One region of the Acerihabitans sp. genome, then DNA from elsewhere that is predicted to be linked to it. Evidence: riboswitches for the same ligand, from Rfam matches in the RefSeq annotation. Region 1 holds a riboswitch; each other region holds the start of a gene.
The links. A riboswitch is a leader RNA that binds a small molecule or an ion and turns the genes downstream of it on or off. The one in region 1 is predicted to bind thiamine pyrophosphate.
Positions count from the first base shown of each region.

Region 2: another riboswitch for thiamine pyrophosphate. It lies ahead of thiC (phosphomethylpyrimidine synthase ThiC); the one in region 1 lies ahead of thiM (hydroxyethylthiazole kinase).
Region 3: another riboswitch for thiamine pyrophosphate. It lies ahead of thiB (thiamine ABC transporter substrate binding subunit); the one in region 1 lies ahead of thiM (hydroxyethylthiazole kinase).

Region 1 covers NZ_DASWOM010000004.1:69,017-74,980, forward strand. The annotation lists gene VGC33_RS00435 (hypothetical protein) at 122-1,036, shown strand; gene thiD (bifunctional hydroxymethylpyrimidine kinase/phosphomethylpyrimidine kinase) at 983-1,786, opposite strand; gene thiM (hydroxyethylthiazole kinase) at 1,783-2,577, opposite strand; TPP riboswitch at 2,617-2,717, opposite strand; gene VGC33_RS00450 (hypothetical protein) at 2,764-2,964, opposite strand; gene VGC33_RS00455 (helix-turn-helix transcriptional regulator) at 3,284-4,015, opposite strand; gene VGC33_RS00460 (GNAT family N-acetyltransferase) at 4,492-4,938, shown strand; gene VGC33_RS00465 (quinone oxidoreductase family protein) at 5,138-5,964, shown strand, end outside.
Region 2 covers NZ_DASWOM010000026.1:4,497-10,460, forward strand. The annotation lists gene VGC33_RS05225 (YjaG family protein) at 102-692, opposite strand; gene nfi (deoxyribonuclease V) at 751-1,446, opposite strand; gene hemE (uroporphyrinogen decarboxylase) at 1,473-2,537, opposite strand; gene nudC (NAD(+) diphosphatase) at 2,555-3,358, opposite strand; gene rsd (sigma D regulator) at 3,451-3,972, shown strand; TPP riboswitch at 4,017-4,130, shown strand; gene thiC (phosphomethylpyrimidine synthase ThiC) at 4,232-5,964, shown strand, end outside.
Region 3 covers NZ_DASWOM010000098.1:186-6,149, forward strand. The annotation lists gene VGC33_RS23275 (pentapeptide repeat-containing protein) at 117-692, opposite strand; gene sgrT (glucose uptake inhibitor SgrT) at 724-900, opposite strand; gene sgrR (HTH-type transcriptional regulator SgrR) at 993-2,663, shown strand; TPP riboswitch at 2,705-2,822, shown strand; gene thiB (thiamine ABC transporter substrate binding subunit) at 2,866-3,846, shown strand; gene thiP (thiamine/thiamine pyrophosphate ABC transporter permease ThiP) at 3,822-5,432, shown strand; gene thiQ (thiamine ABC transporter ATP-binding protein ThiQ) at 5,416-5,964, shown strand, end outside.

The sequences.
Region 1 (5,964 bases):
AACGGTTGGGACAGGGATTTGATCTTCCGCACATTAATGAGAGTCCGGGACGCAGCGCACAAGAATTTGTATAACAACTTAGGGTAATCTATAGGCTATGTAGCTGGTTCAGGAAGTTATCATGCAAGCATTTTCACCCACCCTGCCCGCGCCGCAAACGCTTTACTACAGCGCCGGGGAAGCCCATCCCCTGGAGACGCTGACGGAAAAAAGCCTGTGCGGCATGGTCGAGGACATGAAAGTCACCCAGAGTGACAAAGAACATTATATTACCGGCTGGATGGGGCCTCACAGCGTGGTGGTCATCCACAACTACCGCGAAAAACGCGGCACCTCCAACGGTTTTGTCTTGACCAAAGAAAACCAGTATCGTCTTAGCGTGCAGTCGATTGAGTTCCGTATCCCCAAGATAATCCTGTGGCTGTCGCTGCGGCGCAATCCGCGCACCATGACGCTTATCACCTACAACACGCTGGGCGAAATGGTCAGCCCGCTGATGCAGTTTCGCAATATGACCGATAAACCGGTCAAACGTATGCTGGAACAGGACTGGCAGGCGCTGAATGATTATATCGGCATGGCCTGCTGGCAGCTGGAAAACGGTAATCCGCTGTGGAACCAGTTGCTGCAGACGCTAACGCCCGACCAGCTGTCAGGCATGATCAACGCGCCGGAGTTCAGCGGTAAGCGGCTGCAAAAAGACGGGGATTACGAAGGCTTCTGGGCGGGAAATGTCTTTATCGGCCGCTGCCTTGGCCCCTATCCGGCGCTGCAATTGTTATGGCGCGACGAAGACAACCAGATGCAGCCGGGATATATCTATACGGCGGTGCCGGAATACCGGGGCGGCATTCCCCTGCCGTCGCTGCGCATCCGGCCGCACCGCGGCGAGAACAGCTATCTGCTCAACCCCTTTGACGCGCAGCACCTGCATGACGCCCGCTCGTTATTCAACTTTGCCCAGGGTATTTTAACCGGCATGTCACCACCACTGGTGGAAATGATGGACCGGCCCGATGCCGTGCCCGACCTGTAGATCATCCGCATGCAGCAGCGCCTGCTGCAGCCAGTCTTTGGCGGCCGCCAGCGTCTGCGCCCAGTCGTCATGCAGCGGACGCAGGGCCGCCAGCGCGCTTGACAGCGTGCAGCCGGTGCCATGGGTGTGACGGGTATTGACCCTGGGGGCGTCAAAACGCCGTTCTTCCGCGGCGGTGATAAGCCAGTCGGGACTGGACCCGCCGTGCAAATGTCCGCCTTTCATCACCACCGCCTGGCAGCCATGGTCCAGCAGCGCCCGGCCCTGCGCGCGCATGTCCTCTTCATTGGCGGCCGCGCGGCAGCCCAGCAGCGCCGCCGCTTCCGGCAGATTGGGCGTGATGATGGACGCCAGCGGCAATAATACATCGCGCATTGCGCTCACCGCGTCCGGCGCCAGCAGGAAATCACCGCTTTTCGCCACCATCACGGTATCGAGAACCACGTAGGGAATCGGATATTGCCGCAGTTTTTCCGCTACCGCGCGCACGATGGCCGCGTCCCCGAGCATGCCGATTTTCGCGCTGTCGATACGCACGTCCCCCAGCACGGAATCCAGCTGCGCGGCGACGAAATCAGCGCTGATGGGATAGATGGACTGCACGCCCCGGGTATTTTGCGCCACCAGCGCGGTGATAACCGTCGTCCCGTAGGCGCCCAGCGCCGAGAAGGTTTTCAAATCGGCCTGGATGCCGGCGCCGCCGCTGGGGTCGGTGCCGGCGATACTGAGCAGGTTATGGCAACGCTTCATTGGAGATACTCCCCGCGCAGGGCATACAGCCGGTCGAGGAAACCCACCGCGAAGCTGCCCGGCCCCGCCGTTTCACGCGCGGTCAATCGCCCGGCCCGCGCCATGAACCTGCAGGCGGCGGCCGCATGCTGCAACCGATCGCCCGGCAGGGCGCAACATGCCGCCACGACTGCCGATAAGGCGCAACCGGTGCCGGTTACACGCGTCATCATGGCGTCTCCGTCGGTCACAGACCAGGCCCGATCGCCGTCGGTGATAAAATCCACCCGGCCGGTGACCGCCACCAGGGTGCCATAGTCCGCGGCCAGCCGCCGGGCGAAAGGCAAGGCGTGGCGGGAATCGTCGGCGCTATCCACGCCCCGTCCCAGGGCCGGCTGCCCGGCCAGCGCCAGGATTTCCGAGGCATTGGCGCGAATGGCGGCGGGTTTCAACGCCAATACGCCCATGGCGAATTCGGTGCGGAAGGCTAACGCGCCCACCGCCACCGGATCCAGCACCCACGGCGTGCCGGCATCATTGGCGGAAGCGATGGCGGCTAACATCGCCTCTGCCCGGGGTTCGGTCAGCGTGCCGATGTTTACCAGCAGGGCATCGGCCATGGCGCTGAACTGAAGCGCTTCCCGCGTTTCAATCACCATGGCCGGCGCGGCGCCGACGGCCAGCAGCGTGTTGGCGGTAAACGCCTGCACCACATCATTAGTCATACAATGGACCAAGGGTGCATGCTGGCGCAGCAGGGAAAGGGAATCCGCGGCGGCTAAGCCGGGCAATTCGGTGGGTTCGGCGATCATAATGCTCCCAGCCGGCGCTTTGGAAGACGGACCCGGCGGAACATGAGGCCGTGACTTCCCTACGCTGGCATTATCCAGATCAGGTCATACGGGTAAAATCTCAGTCCGGCGCACGGCGGCGGACACCCCGAGTCAAGTTGCTTGATTATCCGGTTACCGGAGTAAAAGATCAATGCGGGGTTTTGCTCAAGGAAGACTGGGGTCGATTAACATACGGCCATAGCACGAATCGCCATGGGGCCGCCGGCCGCCGGCGTTTGCCGGTGTCAACCACCACTGCGCTCCGCCCTCGCCCTGCTCCAGGCGGGCAAATCCCGCCTCGGCCAGCGCGCTGAGCCTGCCGCTAAGCCAGGCGTCGCCCTCTACCGGCAGGGAAAGGCGCCACACGGGTTCACCATCACACTCCACCCGCTTATTATTCGTGAAATCGATTAAATTTTTTTTATGGAGACGTTCAGAGGAATATGCTGATAATGAAATCAATGCTAATAAATAACAAAGCCAGGATTTAAACATACCCACCTTCAACACGGCAAAAAAAACCAATGATACCATCAAATTTTCCGCAGTGATGCGCTTAAACTAAACACTATATAAATGGTATTCAATATATCGGGAATGACTTTTTACATTAGCCGCTTGATTAATAATGCCTTGACCGTTAACGAAATTTCAATAGCCGCATGGCGCCATCATAAACGCAAGGTTAACCAAATAACTTCAGTTCGGTGGCCCGGCTAATGGCGTGTTTCGCATTAGTGACGCCAAGCTTATCAATAATATTTCTGATATGAAATTTTACCGTCCCCTCGCGTATTGCCAGGATGGTCGCCACCTCGCCATAGGTTTTACCGACACTGGCCCAAAATAACACTTCTTTTTCCCGTGGCGACAGTGTCTGGACCTGCGGCGTTTCAGTATATAAAGTCACAACGGAAATATTTTTATTTATAAAATTCAATACCTTATCGTGAGTAGTAATCAACAGCATCTGCAGCTTTTCCTTATTTTTCTCAATAAAATGATAGAATTCATCATTCCCCTGCCGGTTGCTTATGCTCAACGTCGCCAGATTGTTATCGCAATCATGCAGGGTAAAGGTGTAGCCGCTGTCCAGCCGGTAATATTTTGACAATCTGAAAAAGCTATGCTGTTGTATTATCGACGGGTTATCGGGCCATAAAAAGGGGGTAAATCGCCGGCAGGCAATAAGCATGACCGGATCGATTTTTTGATAACCATAACTGCAGTATTGATTCAGCCAACCGGTGGGGTAGTCGGATATAATAGATGCCGGCAAGTTATCAGCTTTATTCATCATAAAGTAGGCGAAACAGAACGCGTTGGCATTCTTGAATATTTGCTGAAGGTAGACTTTGATTTCTCTTTTCATCGTCTGGATAAAAAAATCTTGATTATTCTCTAAGAATTTTTCCATAAAATATGCCTGCCATATTAACTAACACTCATCATTTATTATCCATTAGAGGTAATAAATAAATGCTTCTATGTGTAATAACGGTGGGATTTTGGATAATATAAGAGGCACGCTATGGATGCAACCTCTAACAGCTTTATCAATCATTCCGGCGCTAATGACTGCCGGCCTGGGCTGGCGCCGACGTCCAGCGGGGTTTTAAGACGGTATATCCCCAGCGGTATTCTGCGTTTTTCTTCATCTGGTTTAACGTTCAGCTAGTTGCGGCCCGTTGATAGCCGCCGGCAATTCCGCCATCGCGAGCCAGGCCGGCGATCCGCCGCCGCAACCGTAGCAAATCTTTCGCTATTGGTATAATAAGCATAAAATTATTTGTTCCAAAAATAGTGTGTACCCTAAATACATCAAGTTGCAGTATGGCGGGTATGGACTGGATACCGAGTAATTTGATAAACAATTGGTCATTAAGGTTGAAGATGAAAAAAGAGGATGTGGTTGTCAGGGATTACCGCGAAGCCGATCGCCCTTTTTTGCGTACCCTGTATCTGTCGGCCCGCAAGGTGGGCTGGACCTGGCTTGATAACCGGCATTGGCGGCTGGAGGATTTTGACGGCGCCACGTTCGATGAAAAAATCATCGTCGCCGAGATGCAGGGCCATATTGTCGGTTTTGCCTCGCTCTGGCTGCCGGACAGTTTTTTGCACAACTTATTCGTTGATCCCGCCTGGCAGCGCAGGGGCGTGGCCTCCGCATTACTGGCGGCATGTTATCCGCTCTGCCGCGGCACCATGGCGCTAAAATGCCTGCAGGAAAATGTGGGCGCGCAGCAGTTCTACCTGCATCACGGCTGGAAGATTATTTCACCCGGCGTCTCGGAACACGGCAAGTATTACCTGATGCACCGCAGGGTTCGCCAGGCTTAGCCGCTCGCCACCGGCACGTTTCCCCACCCGCCGTCCCGCGCGGATCGTCCATTGACAAGCCGGCGTTCCCGCGCGGCGGCAAAATATCTTTTCGCCTGGCTTTTCCTGGCGCCCATATGCGTGCATAATACACATATTATCCATCTGAACCATGCCGCCTCCGGGGTGGTCAAGTTCGAACCAAGGGGTGCGGCGTACCATGAAAGCAGCAATCGTAACCGAGACCGGCCAACCCCCGGTCTACGGCGATTTCAGGGAACCGGCGCCCGCGCCGGGTCAAAGCCTGATACGCGTCAGCGCGTCGTCGCTGAGCCATATCACCAGGAATCGCGCGGCGGGCAGTCATTATAGTTCCGACGGCGCGCTGCCGTTTATTCCCGGCATCGATGGAACCGGCGTCACGCACCATGGACGACGCGTGTATTTTCTGATGCCGCAGCACCCTTATGGCGCCATGGCCGAGCGCTGCCTGGCGGACGATGCGCATTGCATCGCCATACCCGATGGACTGGACGACGCCTCCGCCGCCGCCATGGCTATTCCGGGCATGTCGTCGTGGGCGGCCCTGGTGGAGCGCGCGCGTCTGCGCGCCGGGGAAACGGTCTTGATTAACGGCGCCACCGGCACCTCCGGTCGCCTGGCCATACAAATAGCCAGGCATCTTGGCGCCGGCAAAATTATCGCGACGGGGCGCCAGACCGCATCGTTCGGCGAGCTCAGGCGTCTTGGCGCCGATGTCACCGTTGCCTTGGTCCAGGATCCGCATGCCCAGGAACAGGCCTTTGCAGATCAATTTCACCAGCGCGTGGATATCGTCCTGGACTATTTATGGGGAATAAGCGCGCAAACGCTGATGATCGCCGCCGCGAGGGCCAGCCAGGAGGGCGTACCGGTGCGTTTTGTGCAAATCGGGTCGTTAAGCGGAGCCGATATCACTCTGCCGGGGGGCGCGCTGCGGTCATCCGGTCTCCAGCTAATGGGCAGCGGCATCGGCAGCGTGCCGTTTCCCCGCATGCTGGCGTCCAT
Region 2 (5,964 bases), on a different contig from region 1:
ATAGCCACTTTTTTTATGCCCCCCCAAATGTAGACCAGACAGGGTGCAGATGTGAAGTGTTAAGACATGGCAAAACAGGTCTTAAATCACGTTTTATTGCCTTATTGCTGTAAAATTATTCCAATATTACTAATTCCGGCTTCGCGCAAGTCTGCGCGCAACCCTTTGATCAATTCTACGTCGCGGCTTTCACAATCAGCTAACAGGCGAAAAATTTCCCACTGGATGTCCCATTCCTCTTCAATCGAGGGTAGGGCATTCAGCTCTTCTTCGGTCATTTCCCGCTCCGCCTGGGTCATTTCCAGCATGGCCACGGTGCGGATTGATGTCTCGCTGACGGTGACGGCATGCTCCAGCGTTTCGCCGCTCAGCCGCGAGTGCAATAGTTCACTCAGGGCCACACAGGCATCAATCGCCGGATAAACGCCATAAAAATCGTAATCATCCGCTGCGGGAATGCATTCTTCCAGCTTTTCTAATTGTAAATCAAAATTGACCTTAGCATCTTTAACTACCTGTGTCTCCCATACCAGGTCGAGAATACGCCGGTAGATGGCGGGGTCGCCAAAGCCGGTCTGTACGCAGAACAGCTGATAATTGGGGTACATCCGTTCGCACAGGGACGCCATAAAAATGACGTGCTGCCAGGCTTCCTGCTTTTCCAGACGTAAATGTATCGGGTTACGTAACATCGCGCTATTCCATTACTCTTAATCTGCGTCGCAGTGTACCTGAAATTGGCCGGTTCCCCTATTCAAGGTCGAAAAAGTCCGGCTCACCGCGCCCCTGCTCCCACCGCTTGAACGCGGTACGGTTCGATGCCACCGCGTCCGCCCAGCGGGTCGGCTCGGGTAAACGATAGCCGCGCATGCACTGTTGTACCCAATATAGCGCGCTATCCATGCCGACCCGATGGCCGGGGGAGATGAATAAAGGGTTGCAGCGCATCTTGCTGCGCCATACCCAGGCGAGCTGTTCGCCCTTGTCCATCAGCGGCGCCCTGGCGCCCGCCTCATCGCTTAAGGGCTCGAATCGTCCGCACAGCCGGCGTTTGGCCACGCCGATGGTGGGCTGGTCGACCAACAGGCCAAAATGGCTGGCCACCCCAAGGCGTCTGGGGTGTGAGATGCCATGACCGTCGACGAACAGCAAATCCGGTCGTTGGTCCAATTGTTCCCAGGCGGCCAGCAGCGCGGGATATTCGCGAAATGACAAAAAGCCCGGGATGTAAGGCATCGTGGTATTTACGCGGGCAATACGGTATTCAATCAGTTCCAGCGACGGATAGCGCAGCAGCGCGATGGCCGCGCGGGTAACCTCGCCGCCTTGCTCAAATCCCACATCGGCGCCGGCTATTATCGCGGGCGTGGTGAAATCCATTTCGTCATGGCGGATTACCCGGCCGGCGGTGGCAATCTGCTCGGCGCGCAGTGCGGCTATATCCATGTGTTTTTTACCTTTTACTGTGCGCCCTACTGATGATAGGGACGCGACAGGCGATGCGTCGCCTCGACAAAAATACCGGCATGTTCAGGCGGCACGTCCTGATGAATGCCATGCCCCAGATTGCAGACGTGTCCTTCACCCCGACCGAAACCCGCGAGGATGGACCCGACCTCCTGTTCAATGCGCGCCGGCGGCGCGTACAAAACCGAAGGATCCATATTGCCCTGCAGGGCGACCCTATCGCCCACGCGACGGCGCGCATCCTGAATATCGGTGCTCCAGTCCAGGCCCAGCGCATCACATCCGGTTTGCGCCATGGCCTCCAGCCATTGGCCGCCGCCCTTGGTAAACAGCGTCACCGGCACCCGGCGGCCTTCATGTTCCCGCAGCAGGCCGTCGATGATTTTTTGCATGTAGGAAAGGGAAAATTCCAGATAACCACTGCCGGTCAGCACGCCGCCCCAAGTATCGAAAATCATCACCGACTGCGCGCCGGCGCGTATCTGGCCGTTCAGGTACAGCGTAACGCTTGCCGCCAGCTTATCGAGCAGCAGGTGCAGCGTTTGCGGCTCGGCGTACATCATCTGTTTGATTTTAGTGAAGACTTTGCTGGTGCTGCCTTCAACCATATAGGTGGCCAGGGTCCAGGGACTGCCGGAGAAGCCAATCAGCGGCACGTCCCCACGCAGGTTGCGGCGAATGGTGCGCACCGCATCCATCACATACCCCAGTTCCACTTCAGGGTCGGGAATCGGCAACCGGTCCACATCGGCTTTACAGGTAATGGGGCGGGCAAAGCAGGGTCCCTCCCCCTGTTCAAAATACAGTTGCAACCCCATGGCGTCGGGAACCGTCAGGATGTCTGAAAACAGGATCGCGGCATCAAGCGGAAAACGGCGCAGCGGCTGCAAGGTCACTTCACAGGCCAGTTCGGCATTTCTGCACAGGGACATAAAATCACCGGCCTGGGCGCGGGTGGCTTTATATTCCGGCAGATAACGCCCGGCCTGGCGCATCATCCACACCGGGGTGACGTCGACCGGCTGGCGCAGCAGGGCGCGCAGATAGCGATCATTTTTCAATTCATACATACAGGGTTCCCTTGCAGTTATGAAAGGAGTGTAGCATGCGGGCCGTCATTTTCCCGATCGGCGCGGCACAGGGCGACCGTATCCTCGATTAAACGCCTGGCCACGGTGCCGGGGGGCGGCAACAGGGGCAGCGCGTCATAACGGTACCAACCCGCATCGAGGATTTCATTGCGATCGGGGGTGATATCGCCGCCGGCGTATTCCGCCATAAACGCCATCATCAGCGAATGCGGGAAAGGCCAGGGCTGCGAGGTGACATAACGTACGTTTTTCACCTTAATCCGCGTCTCTTCCATCACCTCGCGGGCCACGGTCTGCTCCAGGGTTTCCCCCACTTCGGCGAAACCGGCCAACACCGTGTAGATGCCGCCGCGATGGCGGGTATGCTGAGCCAGCAGGATATCGTCGCCGCGGCGTATCGCCACGATAATACAGGGCGCGATTTGCGGATAATAGCGTTCATGGCAGCTATCGCACAGACATGCCCACTCCCGGTTGCTGACGCGCATCTCATGGCCGCAGTAGCCGCAGTAGCGATGGGAACGATAAAACTCAGCCAGTTGCACCCCCCGGCCCGCCAGTTGGAACAGGCCGGCGTCGCTGTCGATTATCTGGCGTACCGACCCCATATCGCGCGGCATGGCGTGGCGTACCAGCCAGGCGGGCGAACCGTCCCATTCACCGATAAGCGTCGCGGTAAATCCCTGTAGTGACCAGGCCGATGCGGTACCAAATGGCAGTTCCCCCTTGGGTAACCACAATTTGCTATCCTGGCTGACAATCCACCAGCCATTTTCGCTACCGTTGAGTTCTTGTTCCATTTTAGTTGCACTACCTCTTATTCACTGGCAAGCTAGAATTTAGCTTTAATTGATGAGTAACGCAGTGTTACTTTATTACATCGGAGTCAATCATGCTAAACCAGCTGGACATTCTGGCTCAACGCGTTGGCGGCAGCAATGAACTTATCGACCAGTGGATACTGGCGCGCAGGGAATTGCTCATTGCGTACTACCATCTCATCGGACTAAAGCCCAATAAAGAAAAGCATACTCTCCTGGATGAAAACGCGCTGGATGACTTTTGCCATAAACTGGTGGATTATCTTTCCGCCGGCCATTTCAATATCTACGATCGCATCGTCCAGGATGCGGACGATACCAGCAGCAGCAAAAGAATCATCAGCACCCAGCTGTATCCGGCGCTGCAGGCGAATACCAAACAAATTATGGCATTCCATGACAGCCAGTTGGAAACGGCCATCGATCATGATAACTGCATGGAGTTCCAGCAGGCCCTTTCCGACGTGGGCGAAGCCCTGGCCACCCGCTTCGCCCTGGAAGACAAACTGATCCAGCAGGCGCTGGAATATAAGGCGGACTACCTGGCCTCGTTGCCGGCCGCTAATAACCCGGACGTGTCGCGTCTGGCGTAATCATGCTGTAAGCAGTAGGTTGTAACCGGCCCTTCCCGGGCCGATATATCTTGTCGGAGTGCCTAGCGCGTACATTACGCCAGGCTGAGACCGTTAATTCGGGATCCGCGGAACCTGATCGGGTTAATACCCGCGAAGGGAACAAGAGTAATCCAATGCTTTGATCTGGCAGGAGGTTCATGCCAGATTCCAAGCCCGGCTTTATTCCTCCCGTAGCGCTCCTGACAAGCAATTTTCCCGTTTATTGTGAGGAATTGCTATGTCGTTGTCCAAAACCACTCTTTCCCGCCGCGAACAGCGCGCCCAGGCGCAGGAATTTATCCATCGCCTGAAGGGCGAAGCCTTTCCCAACTCCCGGCGTATTTATCTTCAGGGCGCCAGCCCCGACATCCGGGTACCGATGCGGGAAATCACCCTTAGCCCCACGCTTATCGGCGGCAGCGGCAAAACACCGCGCCAGGAAGAAAACGAACCGGTGCCGGTCTACGATACCGCCGGCCCCTATGGCGACCCGGCGATTGACATCGACGTGCGCGCCGGCCTTAACCGACTGCGTTCGGACTGGATCGAACAGCGCGGGGACAGCGAGGCGCTAAACGCCCTGAGTTCGCGTTTTACCGGCGAACGCCGGGCCGACGAAGGCCTGGACCAGATCCGTTTCGCCCCCAGCCATACGCCGCGGCGCGCCAAATCCGGCCACTGCGTTACTCAACTCCATTATGCCCGCGCCGGCGTCATTACGCCGGAAATGGAATTCATCGCCCTGCGGGAAAATATGGGCCGCGAGCGCATCCGTGGCGACGTTTTGCTGCAACAGCATACCGGCCAGAGCTTCGGCGCGCATTTACCGCCGGATATCACCCCGGAGTTCGTGCGCCGGGAAGTGGCCGAAGGCCGCGCCATTATCCCCGCCAATATCAACCATCCGGAGTCGGAGCCGATGGTTATCGGCCGTAACTTCCTGGTAAAGGTCAACGCCAATATCGGCAACTCGGCGGTGACTTCGTCCATTGAGGAAGAGGTCGAAAAACTGGTTTGGGCCACCCGATGGGGGGCGGATACGGTGATGGATTTATCCACCGGCCGTTATATCCATGAAACCCGCGAGTGGATCCTGCGCAACAGCCCGGTGCCCATCGGCACGGTGCCCATCTACCAGGCGCTGGAAAAAGTCAACGGCGTGGCGGAAAACCTGACCTGGGAATGTTTTCGCGACACATTGCTTGAACAGGCGGAACAAGGCGTGGACTATTTCACCATCCATGCCGGCGTGCTGCTGCGCTACGTGCCGATGACCGCCAAACGGCTGACCGGCATCGTCTCGCGCGGCGGATCCATTATGGCCAAGTGGTGTCTGTCACATCACCGGGAAAGCTTCCTGTTCGAGCATTTTCGCGACATTTGCCGGATCTGCGCCGACTACGACGTTTCGCTATCCCTGGGCGACGGCTTGCGCCCGGGCTCAATCCAGGACGCCAACGACGAAGCGCAGTTTGCCGAACTCCATACCCTGGGCGAATTGACCAAAATTGCCTGGGAGTACGATGTTCAGGTGATGATCGAAGGTCCCGGTCATGTCCCCATGCAGATGATCCGGCGCAATATGACCGAACAGTTGGAGCATTGCCACGAAGCGCCGTTTTATACCCTGGGGCCGCTGACCACCGATATCGCGCCGGGCTATGACCATTTCACCTCCGGTATCGGCGCCGCGCTTATCGGCTGGTTCGGTTGTGCGATGCTGTGTTACGTCACGCCGAAAGAACATTTGGGCCTGCCGAATAAAGAAGACGTTAAACAAGGGCTTATCACCTATAAAATCGCCGCTCACGCCGCCGACCTGGCCAAGGGCCATCCCGGTGCGCAAATACGCGATAACGCCATGTCCAAGGCCCGTTTTGAATTCCGCTGGGAAGATCAGTTCAACCTGGCCCTGGATCCGGCCACCGCCCGCGCCTACCACGATGAAACCCTGCCGCAGGAATCCGGCAA
Region 3 (5,964 bases), on a different contig from region 1:
GCCCCTTAGCTTGAGCCGCTCCCGGCGGCTCATCCAGCCGGGCTTTGTGCCGCCAGCGCACTCGATGCCGGGACAACGTCAACACCATCGTCTGCAACCCAAAAGCCGTCTTTATGTTATGGCAATATTTGAATGCCGGAAATTTGAATGCCGGGATTTGGATGCCGGAAATTTGAATGCCGGAAATTTGAATGCCGGAAATTGGAACGCCGGAAATTTGAACGCCGGAAATTTTGAATGCCGGGATTTGAATGCCGGAAATTTGAACGCAGGGCATAAGGGAGCGGGCCTTTGGGCCGGCATGGAGCGCGCTGACGGCGCCGGTTCCGCCGGCACGAGCCGCAGGACGCGGCGAGAGGCCCGTTCGCGCCGGGAGCGCGTACGGGACGGTGCCAAAGGCGGAAACCGGCGCCGGAAGGCACCGCTTGCGGCGCGCGATCTGCCGGGAGCGCGGGGTCAAGGGGATGGCGCGACTGCCATCCCCTTGTCGCTTGCCAGCGCCTGGCTCCCCATAAAATACCCCGTTTACGGCAAGCGAAAATACCCCAGGCCCCGCATATACCCGCCACCCGCGCAGCCCGCAAAAATCCACCAAACCGTCCGCACCCGGCAAGCGAAAATACCCCAGCCCCCGCATATACCCGCCACCCGCGCAGCCCGCAAAAATCCACCGACCCGGCATACGAAAACACCCGCCCCTTCCGTGCTATCGCCGTAGCTCCTTTACATCCACTCCCGGTATTCCTGCTCGGACAGCGAATCCATATGCCATTGGGTCACCTGGAGCAACAGCGCCATGCGCTGTGCGCTACGCCCTTCATCGGGTCGGATCACGCCGCGCCCGCCGATGGCGATAAAATAACGCTGATAAAACCGGCGCAAGCAGGCTATTTTCATCATGACATCCCCTATTCCACCCTTTCGACCCGGACAGTATCGGCCTAATATGTAGGAAGAAAAACAGATGACTTTTTAAGGAGTCTTCCTCATTTATGCCCTCTCCTCGCTTGCAACAACAATATATCCGCCTGTGGCAAAGCTGCCAGGGCAGGCCGTGTGAAACCACGCTGCATGAACTGGCGCGGGCGCTGAGCTGTACCCGCCGCCATGCCCGCACGCTGCTGAAAAACATGCGGCAAATGGGCTGGCTGGAGTGGCAACCGGCCGCCGGACGGGGCAAGCGTTCCCAGTTGATTTTTTATTATACCGGCCTGGCATTGCAGCAGCAGCGGGCGGAGGACCTGCTGGAGCAGGATCGTATCGAGCAGTTGGTCCAACTGGTGGGCGATAAGGACGCGGTGCGGCAAATGTTGCTTTCCCATTTGGGACGCAGCTTCCGCCGGGGCAAGCACATTTTACGGGTACTTTATTATCGCCCGTTGCTAAACCTGCTGCCCGGCAGTCCGCTGCGGCGTTCGGACAACCATATCGTCCGGCAGATTTTCAGCGGCTTAACCAAAATAAATGAGGAAAATGGGGAACTGGAAGCAGACCTTGCCCACCACTGGCAGCAAATTTCACCGTTGCAATGGCGTTTTTACCTGCGTCCGGGGATCCATTTCCATCATGGCCGCGAGCTGACCCCGGACGATGTGTGCCTCACTTTGCTGCGCCTGCGGAAAAATCCACTGTTTAACCATATAAAAAATGTCTCCAGCGCCATAGCCAATACCATTGATATCATGTTAACCGCCGCGGACAACTGGCTGCCCTGGCTGCTGGGCAGCGTGCCGGCGATGATTTTGCCGCAAGAATGGCAGACGATGCCGGACTTTGCCCGCCGCCCTGTCGGCACCGGGCCTTACGAGGTTATCGATAACCGGGACAGCCTATTGAAGATCCGCGCCTTCGATGATTATTTCGGCTATCGGGCGCTGATCGATGAAGTGAACATCTGGGTACTGCCGGAGCTGACCGCCGAGCTGAGTTACTCCGGCGTCCAGCTCCAGGCGGACAACAGCGGCCATGATGAATTGGAGACCCGGCTGGAGGAAGGCTGCTATTTCCTGCTCTACGATGACCGATCGCCGCTGATGCAAAACGACGATATCCGCCGTTGGCTGAGTGAAAATATCGATCCCATCTCCATGCTGACCGAAGCGGGGCCGGCCTATCAGCACTACTGGTCGCCGGCATACGGCATCCTGCCGCGCTGGCACCATAGCCGGGTCGCCGCCCCCAGTCCCAAACCCGCGGGGTTGCACAGCCTCACCCTGACGCGGTACCGCGCCCATCCGGAATTCGACGATCTTTGCCGCGCGCTGGCTGAGGTGCTGGCCCGCCAGGAGATTGCGCTGGTGGTCAATACCGTGGATTACGCCGACTGGCATAACGGTGAGGCCGCAAGCGACATATGGCTGGGCAGCGCCAATTTTTATCTGCCGCTGGACTATTCCCTGTTCGCCAGTTTTTACGAAATGCCGCTCATGCATCAATGCCTGCCGGCCGGCCTTGACCTCGCGCTGGAGGAATGGCGCGGCAGCGGTTTATCCATGGCGGAATGGTGCCGATCGCTGGTCACCGGCCACCGTCTGCATCCGCTGTTCCATCATTGGCTGATTTTGCAGGGACAGCGCAGCATGCGTGGTATCCGGATGAACACGCTGGGATGGTTTGATTTTAAATCCGCCTGGTTCGCGCCGCCGGATCCCCGGGCGATGTAAGCGGCGCTGTTAAGCCGGGGATAAAAGCTTTACACTTGAACCTGTTCTCAACGGGGTGCGAACCTCCCGGCGGAGTATTAGCCTGGACGCGAGCTGAGAGTATACCCGTCGAACCTGATCCGGCTAATACCGGCGAAGGGATTTGAGAGTGCGCTTTGCTGCCTCAAACGCCTTTGCCGCCTTTTTTTTCCAGGAGCGCGAAGTGTTGAAAAAATGGTTACCCTGCCTGCTGTTGTTAGCCGCCGCCCCGGCGCTGGCAAAACCCGTCCTGACGGTTTACACCTATGATTCCTTTGCCTCGGAATGGGGACCGGGACCGGCTATCAAAACCGCCTTCGAAAAACAATGCGACTGCGAGCTGAAGTTCGTGGTGCAGGAAGACGGCGTCGCCCTGCTCAACCGACTGCGCGTTGAAGGCAAGAACAGCGACGCGGATGTGGCGCTGGGTCTGGATAACAACCTGCTTAAAGCCGCGCAGGATACCCATCTCTTCGCGGCGCACAACGTCGATACCTCGCGCCTCACCCTGCCGGACGGCTGGCGAGACGCCACCTTCCTGCCTTTTGATTACGGGTATTTCGCTTTTGTCTATAACAAGAACACGTTAAAAAACCCGCCCAAAAGCCTGCATGAACTGGTTGACGGCCCGCAGGCGCTGAAAATCATTTACGAAGACCCGCGCACCAGCACTCCGGGCCTGGGCTTATTGCTTTGGGTACAACAGGTCTATGGCGATCAGGCGCCCCAGGCCTGGCGGCGGCTGGCGAAAAAAACCGTTACCGTCACCAAGGGCTGGAGCGAAGCCTATGGCTTATTCCTGAAAGGGGAAGCGGATATGGTGCTCAGCTATACCACGTCGCCGGCCTATCATATCAATGAGGAAAAGAAAGATAACTATGCCGCCGCCGCCTTCAGCGAAGGCCATTATCTTCAGGTCGAGGTGGCGGCACAGTTGGCCGCCAGCAAGAATCCGCAGTTGGCGCAGCAGTTTATGCGCTTTATTGTTTCCCCGGCCTTCCAGGAGACGATCCCGAAGGGTAACTGGATGTATCCGGTTATCAAAACCGCGCTGCCGGCCGGCTTTGACGTGTTGCCGGCCAAGACGCTGAATTTCAGCGCGGAGGACGTCGCGGCCAAACGAAGCGAATGGACCCAGAACTGGTTACGCTCCGTCAGCCAATAATGCCGCGCTGGTTATGGCCTGGGCTGCTGGCGGCGCTGCTGTTGACGGCCGTTGCCCTGGCGGCGGTCGGCGCCCTGTGGCTCAACGCGCCTGCGCCACAATGGCGCGCCATGCTGACGGACAGCTACCTCTGGCATGTGCTGCGCTTTACCTTTTGGCAGGCGCTGCTGTCGGCGCTGCTTTCGGTGCTGCCCGCCATTTTCCTGGCGCGGGCGCTTTACCGCCGTCGGTTCCCTGGGCGCCTGCTGCTGCTGCGCTTTTGCGCCATGACGTTGGTGCTGCCGGTACTGGTGGCGGTATTCGGCATCCTGAGCGTGTATGGCCGCCAGGGCTGGCTGGCGCAGCTCTGTCTTTGGCTGCATATCCCTTACGGCTTTTCACCCTACGGTCTGCGCGGGATCCTGCTGGCCCACGTTTTTTTCAACCTGCCGCTGGCCACCCGCCTGTTGTTGCAGGCGTTGGAGGCCATCCCGGTGGAACAGCGCCAGTTGGCCGCGCAGCTGGACATGTCCGGCTGGAATTTTTTCCGCATTCTGGAGTGGCCTTATCTGCGCCGTCAGCTGCTGCCCGCGGCGGCGTTGATATTTATGCTTTGCTTCGCCAGTTTCGCCACGGTGCTGGCGCTTGGCGGCGGGCCGCGGGCGACCACCATCGAACTGGCGATTTATCAGGCCTTAAGCTACGACTACGATCCTGGCCGCGCCGCGCTGCTGGCCCTGGTGCAGATGGTCTGTTGCCTGGGACTGGTGTTGTCAAGCCAGCGGCTGACCCGCGCGTTTCCCGTGGGGGCGACGCATTTTTCATCCTGGCGCAACCCAGGCGACAACCTGGCGCGCCGGCTGACCGACGCGCTGTTTATTGTCCTGGCGCTGGCGCTGCTGGCGCCGCCCCTGCTGGCGGTGGTGACCGGCGGCATTACCATCGGCATGGAGCGGGTGTTGTCGCAGGCGGCGTTATGGTCGGCGCTGCTGACCTCGCTGCGTATTGCCCTGGGCGCGGGACTGCTTTGCGTGACGCTGACCCTGATGCTGCTTTGGAGCAGCCGCGAGCTGCGGCTGCGCCAGCGTCCCTGGGCGGCCCAAGGGCTAGAGCTTAGCGGCATGCTGATCCTGGCGATGCCGGGCATAGTGCTTGCCACCGGTTTTTTCCTGATTGCCACCCATACCCTGGGACTGCCCCGTTCCCCTTATGCGTTGGTGATACTGACCAATGCGCTGATGGCCATCCCCTACGCCCTGAAAATCCTGGAAACGCCGATGCTGGATCTGGCGCAAAGATACAATCGTTTATGCTTGTCCCTGGATATGCGCGGCATCACGCGGCTACATTGGGTGGAATGGCGCGCATTGCGCCAGCCGATAGGCCGCGCCATGGCTTTCGCGTCCATCCTGTCGCTGGGCGATTTTGGCGTGGTGGCCCTGTTCGGCAATGAACATTTCCGTACCCTGCCGCTGTATCTTTATCAACAGATCGGCGCTTACCACAGTCAGGACGGGGCCGTCACCGCGCTGTTCCTGCTGGCGCTGTGCTTTTTACTGTTTACGCTAATTGAAAAACTCTCGGGGCTGCATGATAGAACTGGATAAAGCGACCTATCTTTACCAACATTTGCCGATGCGCTTTGACCTGCGGCTGGCGGCCGGCGAAAAGGTCGCCGTCCTGGGCCCGAGCGGCGCCGGCAAAAGCACCCTGCTCAACCTGATTGCCGGATTTCTGCCCTTGCACAGCGGCGTCCTCAGGCTAAACGGCCAGGATCACAGCGCCACCCCGCCCGCCCGCAGACCCGTTTCGATGCTGTTCCAGGAGCATAACCTGTTCGCCCATCTGACGGTGGCGGAAAATATCGGGCTGGGACTGCATCCGGGATTGGCGTTAACCCCGGCGCACAGGCAAGCGTTAAACGAGGTGGCGCAACAGGTAGGGCTTGAGACGCTATTGGACCGTCTGCCGGGACAGTTGTCCGGCGGACAGCGACAGCGCGCGGCGCTGGCGCGCTGCCTGGTGCGCGACCGCCCCATTCTGCTGCTGGACGAGCCGTTTTCCGCACTCGATCCCGCCCTGCGCGTGGATATGCTGCAACGGGTGGAAGCGGTATGCAACAGACGCGGCCTGACCCTG